Regions from separate parts of the Streptomyces sp. NPDC044704 genome, predicted to be linked through region 3. Evidence: predicted binding sites of a transcription regulator. Region 3 holds the regulator's gene; each other region holds the start of a gene.

Region 1 (2,263 bases), on a different contig from region 3:
CGCCGGCCTGGATGACCTTCTCCAGCAGCGGCAGCAGGTCCTGGATCGAGGAGATCTTGCCCTGGTGGATCAGGATGTACGGGTCATCGAGGATGGCCTCCATACGCTCCTGGTCGGACACCATGTACGGCGACAGGTAGCCCTTGTCGAAGGCCATGCCCTCGGTGAACTCGAGCTCCAGGCCGAAGGCGTTGGACTCCTCGACGGTGATGACACCGTCCTTGCCGACCTTGTCCATCGCCTCGGCGATGAGCTCGCCGACCTGCGAGTCCTGCGCGGAGAGCGCGGCCACGGCGGCGATGTCGGACTTGTCCTCGATCGGGCGGGCGGTCGCGAGGAGCTCCTCGGACACGGCCTTGACCGCGGCGTCGATGCCCTTCTTCAGGGCGGCCGGGGAAGCACCCGCGGCGACGTTGCGCAGACCCTCGCGGACCAGCGCCTGGGCCAGCACGGTGGCGGTGGTGGTGCCGTCGCCCGCGATGTCGTTGGTCTTGGTCGCCACCTCCTTCACGAGCTGCGCGCCCAGGTTCTCGTACGGGTCGTCCAGCTCGACCTCGCGAGCGATGGTGACACCGTCGTTGGTGATGGTGGGGGCGCCGAACTTCTTGTCGATGACGACGTTGCGGCCCTTGGGGCCGATCGTCACCTTGACCGTGTCGGCAAGCTTGTTGACGCCGCGCTCGAGGGCGCGACGGGCGTCCTCGTCGAACTTCAGGATCTTCGCCATGGGAGCGGTTCAGCCCTCTCGAAAACTCGGGTTTAACGAACTGCGCCCCTCGCCGCCCGGCAATCAGCGGGGTGACCAGGGGCGCAGCTCAAAGCAAAACGTGAAGTACCGGTGGTGCTTACTTCTCGACGATCGCGAGCACGTCGCGAGCCGAGAGGACGAGGTACTCCTCGCCGCTGTACTTCACTTCGGTGCCGCCGTACTTGCTGTACAGCACGATGTCGCCGACGCTGACGTCCAGCGGGAGACGCTGGCCGTCCTCGAAGCGACCCGGACCGACCGCAAGGACGACGCCCTCCTGGGGCTTCTCCTTCGCGGTGTCCGGGATGACCAGGCCGGAGGCCGTGGTCTGCTCGGCGTCGAGCGGCTGGACCACAATGCGGTCCTCAAGCGGCTTGATGGCAACCTTGGAGCTGGCGGTCGTCACGATCCGACCTCCCCCTTCGGAGATCCGGGGTTAACTGTCTGAGGTGGCGACCAGGTCGATCCGTCGTCGCGGGTGCCGGACCTGCCTGTCGCTGTGTTGGCACTCACCAGGGGCGAGTGCCAGGTGCGAGACTATTCCGGCGATTAGCACTCGGTCAAGCGGAGTGCCAACACGCTCCACCGGAGCTGGACGGAACAGGCCGTCAGATTCCTGTCCCGCCGCTGGTCAGAGGCTTTTGAGGGGCTCAGAAATCCCCCTGTTCCAGTGGTCTGACGGACACTAGTATCCCGATCATGAACACTTCAACGGGGGCGGATCGGGGCGCCGCGGCGCGCGGCATCGGCTTCAGACGCCTGTACGGAACCGTCATCTCCGTCGCCGGCACGGTGATCCTGCTCTACTTCGTCATCCCCCGGATGACGACCCAGCTGACCGGCGTCGAGGGCTCGTTCACCGCCGTCTCCTGCACCCCGTACGACGCGCGCGACGAAGACGACAAGAGCGTGATGTGCAGCGGCTCCTTCACCGCCGCGGACGGCTCCTTCTCTCTCGGCCGGGTCTCGGTGGACACCACCTTCGACGCCCCGCCCACCGCCCCCGTCGACACCGTCGCGAGCGGCCCGGACGCCACCGAGATCGTCTCCGCCGACCCCAGGGCCTGGCAGATACCCGGCGCCACCGGACTGCTCTGCCTCGGCTTCGCCGTCTGGAACGTCACCTCCATCGCCCGGCACGTCCGCGACTCCCGCCGCCCGGCCGCGGCGAACCCCGCTCCGGCTCCGGCTCCCGCGGAGCCGACGGCGGCCTGAGGACGTTCCCGCCCGGTATGTGACGCTTGACCGGTGCGCATCCTGGTGGTCGAAGACGAAGAGAACCTGGCCGAATCCCTCAGGCAGGGCCTGTCCGCCGACGGCCACCGCGTCGAGGTGGCCCACGACGGACACCGCGGCCTCGACCTCGCCCTCACCGGCGGACCGTACGACGTCGTGGTCCTGGACCTGATGCTCCCGGGCCTCGGCGGCCACGAGATCTGCACCCGGATGCGCGCCCACGGCGACCCCACCCCCGTCCTGATGCTGACCGCCCGGGACGGCGAGCACGACGAGGCC
Region 2 (2,263 bases), on a different contig from region 3:
TGCCCTCTTCGACGGCCGCCTTCGCGTTGCGAACGGCGTCCTCGATGCGGTGCTTGCGCTCCTTGAGCTCGACCTCGGTCGCGGCACCGGCCTTGATGACCGCGACGCCGCCGGCGAGCTTCGCCAGGCGCTCCTGCAGCTTCTCGCGGTCGTAGTCCGAGTCGGAGTTCTCGATCTCGGCGCGGATCTGGTTCACGCGACCGGCGACCTGGTCGCTGTCACCGGCACCGTCGACGATGGTGGTCTCGTCCTTGGTGATGACGACCTTGCGGGCGCGGCCGAGCAGGTCGAGACCGGCGTTCTCCAGCTTGAGGCCGACCTCCTCGGAGATGACCGTGCCGCCCGTGAGGATGGCGATGTCACCGAGCATGGCCTTGCGGCGGTCGCCGAAGCCCGGGGCCTTGACGGCGACGGACTTGAAGGTGCCGCGGATCTTGTTGACGACCAGGGTCGACAGGGCCTCGCCCTCGACGTCCTCGGCGATGATCAGCAGCGGCTTGCCGGACTGCATGACCTTCTCCAGGAGCGGCAGCAGGTCCTTGACCGAGCCGATCTTGGAGTTGACGATCAGGATGTACGGGTCGTCGAGGGACGACTCCATGCGCTCCATGTCGGTGGCGAAGTACGCCGAGATGTAGCCCTTGTCGAAGCGCATGCCCTCGGTGAGCTCAAGCTCCAGACCGAAGGTCTGCGACTCCTCGACGGTGATGACGCCTTCCTTGCCGACCTTGTCCATCGCCTCGGCGATGAGCTCGCCGATCTGGGTGTCGGCGGCGGAGATGGAGGCCGTGGAGGCGATCTGCTCCTTGGTCTCGACGTCCTTGGCCTGCGACAGCAGGGCGGCGGAGACGGCCTCGACGGCCTTCTCGATGCCACGCTTGAGGGCCATCGGGTTGGCGCCGGCGGCTACGTTGCGCAGGCCCTCGCGGACGAGCGCCTGGGCCAGCACGGTGGCGGTGGTCGTACCGTCGCCGGCGACGTCGTCCGTCTTCTTGGCGACTTCCTTGACCAGCTCGGCGCCGATCTTCTCGTACGGGTCCTCGAGCTCGATCTCCTTGGCGATGGAGACACCGTCGTTGGTGATCGTGGGGGCGCCCCACTTCTTCTCAAGGACGACGTTGCGACCCTTGGGGCCAAGGGTGACCTTGACGGCGTCGGCGAGCTGGTTCATCCCACGCTCGAGACCGCGCCGGGCCTCCTCGTTGAACGCAATGATCTTGGCCATCTGAAGTGGTCCTCCCGGACAGGGGTGGATTGCTCCGGACCGCGCCCGCGCCCGCGACGGACGGCCTGCGGACCCGGCGGTTCCTTCCCGCCGGACCCTGCGGGCCTCACCGGCCCGGTCCTCGTCTTAGTAGCACTCTCACCTGGAGAGTGCTAACGCCAATGATTAGCACTCGACCCCCGCGAGTGCAAGCGGCTTCGAGCAACGCCCCGCCGACTTCGCGCCAGGGGCCGGGCGGCACAAGGGTCCCGGGGGCCCCACGCAGGAGGGGCCCACATCCCGTGTCCGGGATGTGGGCCCCTCCTGCGTGAGTGCGTCGGTGGTCGATCGCGCTTGGACTCAGCCGGCCGCGAGCTTGACCATGTCCGCCTGCGGGCCCTTCTGGCCCTGCGAGATCTCGAACTCGACCCGCTGACCCTCTTCAAGGGTGCGGTACCCGTCCATCTGGATGGCGCTGTAGTGGACGAACACATCCGCGCCACCGTCGACCGCGATGAAGCCGTAGCCCTTCTCCGCGTTGAACCACTTGACGGTGCCCTGAGCCATGCCTAACTCCCCTATTACTGGCCCTTGCGCAGATCCGCACTTCGCGGACCCGGGTCAGAACTTGCGCCGGAACGCCTCGACCGGGGCTGAATGTATCCGCACCGCTGCTGTCTGCAACAGGTCAATCCGACGAGAATTCTGGACACGCGGAAACATTGAAATAGAGTGAAAATTTGGCATATTCCAGGGCAACTCGGGCCTGACAATCCACGCCAAAGCCCCAAAGCGCGCGCACATGTTGACTCAATGTCAACCCTCTCGCGACCCGCTCATATGCGGCGGGCAAGACCAGCGGAGGGGACTTCCCCAACTCTACCGCGACCAATCAAGCAGAATTGCCCCCTCCGCTTATTGGCGGAGGGGGCAATTCGGAAAAGCGGTCACCCGGGAAGGGTGCGGTCCGGCGGGGATCAGCCCCCGGCGACGGCCGGAATGATCGAGACGCCGGCACCGTCGGGCGTCGCCGTCTGCAGGCCGCCCTCGAAGCGCACG
Region 3 (2,263 bases):
AGCAGGTGGTGCAGACGATCGCCGTGTCGACCTGGATGTCCTTGGTCGTCCCGAAGGCCGCCTCGTCCAGTTCCAGGTCCAGGCGGATCATGGCGTCCTGGCCGCGGCGGGTCCGCGAGCGCGGTCCGCGCTGCTGGGACTGGCCGAAGAAGGCGTCCATGATGTCGGAGAAGTTGCCGAAGCCGCCCGCTCCGAAGCCGCCCGCGCCGCCGCCGCCCGAGGAGGACAGCGGGTCGCCGCCGAGGTCGTAGACCTGCTTCTTCTGCGGGTCCGAGAGGACCTCGTAGGCGGCGTTGATCTCCTTGAAGCGCTCTTGCGTCTTGGGATCGGGATTGACGTCCGGGTGCAGCTCGCGCGCGAGCCGCCGGAAGGCCTTCTTGATCTCGTCCTGCGATGCGTCGCGGCGCACGCCGAGTACGGCGTAGTAGTCCGTGGCCACTTACGACTCCGCCAGGATCTGTCCGACGTAACGTGCCACTGCGCGTACCGCTCCCATCGTTCCGGGGTAGTCCATGCGGGTCGGTCCGACCACGCCGAGTTTGGCGACTGCCTCGCCGCCCGAACCGTAGCCGACGGAGACGACCGACGTGGAGTTGAGTCCCTCGTAGGCGTTCTCGTGACCGATCCGTACCGCCATCCCCGACTCCCCTGCCTCGCCCAGCAGCTTGAGGAGCACGACGTGCTCCTCCAGCGCTTCCAGCACCGGCCTGATCGTCAAGGGAAAATCATGTCCGAAGCGAGTGAGGTTGGCGGTGCCGCCGATCATCAGCCGCTCCTCCGCCTCCTCCTCCAGCGTTTCGAGGAGGGTCGCGAGGACGGCCTTGACCGTCGCCCGGTCCTCGGTCTCGAACGACTCCGGAAGGTCCTGCACGAGCTGCGGCACGTCGGTGAAGCGACGGCCGACGACCCGGCTGTTCAGCCGCGCCCGCAGGTCGGCCAGGGAGGTCTCCCCGAAGGGCGTCTGGCAGTCCACGAGGCGCTGCTCGACCCGCCCGGTGTCCGTGATCACCACGAGCATCAGCCGGGCCGGGGCCAGCGACAGCAGCTCGACGTGCCGGACGGTGGAGCGGGTCAGGGAGGGGTACTGGACGACGGCGACCTGCCGGGTGAGCTGGGCGAGCAGGCGCACCGTGCGGCCCACCACGTCGTCGAGGTCGACGGCGCCGTCGAGGAAGTTCTGGATGGCCCTGCGCTCGGGCGTCGACAGCGGTTTGACCCCCGCCAGCTTGTCCACGAAGAGGCGGTAGCCCTTGTCCGTGGGGATCCGGCCGGCGCTGGTGTGGGGCTGGGCGATGTAGCCCTCCTCCTCCAGCACGGCCATGTCGTTGCGCACGGTGGCCGGGGAGACGCCGAGGCGGTGCCGCTCGGTGAGCGCCTTGGAACCGACCGGTTCCTCCGTCCCGACGTAGTCCTGGACGATGGCGCGCAGTACCTCGAGCCTGCGTTCACTGAGCATCGCGCACACCTCCGGATGCGGTCGGTCGATCGGTCGTCGGCTGGTCGTCGTTGGCACTCTGGGCGTCCGAGTGCCAGAGATCCCCCGGTCAGTGTACGGCCGGGTAGTGCGCCACGGGCAAGGGCGGCCCGCCAGGGTAGCGTCGCGGCATGGACGTACGTTGGGAAGAGGCGGGCTGGGAAAGGCTCACCGGACGGGCCGGCCGGCGCCGCCTTCCGGTGTGGGACTGCACGGTGGGACTGGTGGTGGGGGACGAGTCGGTCCTCCTGATCGACCCGGGTTCGTCCGTGCCGGAGGGTGCGCGGGTGCGCGCCGAAGTGGAGCGGCTCACGGGCCGCGGCGTGACCCATCTCGCATTCACACACGGACATTTCGACCATGTGATGGGCGCGGCCGCCTTCCCGGACGCCGAGGTCTTCGGTGCGGTCGGCCTGGACCGGATGCTGGCGGCCGCCAAGGGCCGCGAGGAGCTGCGGGCGAGCGCGGTCCGGCACGGGCTGGCGGAGGCGGAGGCCGCCGAGGCCGCGGGGCTGCTGCGGGCGCCGGGGCACCTGGTCTCGGGCGAGTGGACGCTGGAGCTGGGCGGGGTGCAGGTGCTGCTGGCCAACCTCGGGCCCGCGCACTCGCAGCACGACCTGACCGTGTTCGTGCCGGGCGAGCGGGAGGTGGTGTTCTGCGGGGACCTCGTCGAGGAGTCGGGCGAGCCCCAGGCGGGGACGGACGCCGTGCCCGGGCAGTGGCCCGCCGCCCTGGACCGGCTGCTGTCCCTGGGCGGGGACGACGCCGTGTACGTGCCGGGTCACGGAG

The links. The regulator HrcA, encoded in region 3, represses chaperone genes, less so after heat shock. The targets are predictions, from matches to a motif close to TTNGCACTCNGNNNNNCNGAGTGCNAA.
Region 1: the regulator HrcA is predicted to act here: its motif matches at 1,298-1,324, upstream of groES (co-chaperone GroES).
Region 2: the regulator HrcA is predicted to act here: its motif matches at 1,391-1,417, upstream of groL (chaperonin GroEL).

What each region holds. Positions count from the first base shown of each region.
Region 1 covers NZ_JBWKGY010000003.1:541,674-543,936, forward strand. The annotation lists gene groL (chaperonin GroEL) at 1-727, opposite strand, end outside; gene groES (co-chaperone GroES) at 846-1,154, opposite strand; gene AC07B0_RS09965 (hypothetical protein) at 1,448-1,963, shown strand; gene AC07B0_RS09970 (response regulator transcription factor) at 1,997-2,263, shown strand, end outside.
Region 2 covers NZ_JBWKGY010000009.1:110,557-112,819, reverse strand. The annotation lists gene groL (chaperonin GroEL) at 1-1,225, opposite strand, end outside; gene AC07B0_RS22730 (cold-shock protein) at 1,565-1,771, opposite strand; gene AC07B0_RS22725 (MoaD/ThiS family protein) at 2,182-2,263, opposite strand, start outside.
Region 3 covers NZ_JBWKGY010000017.1:138,448-140,710, reverse strand. The annotation lists gene dnaJ (molecular chaperone DnaJ) at 1-439, opposite strand, end outside; gene hrcA (heat-inducible transcriptional repressor HrcA) at 440-1,456, opposite strand; gene AC07B0_RS31445 (MBL fold metallo-hydrolase) at 1,606-2,263, shown strand, end outside.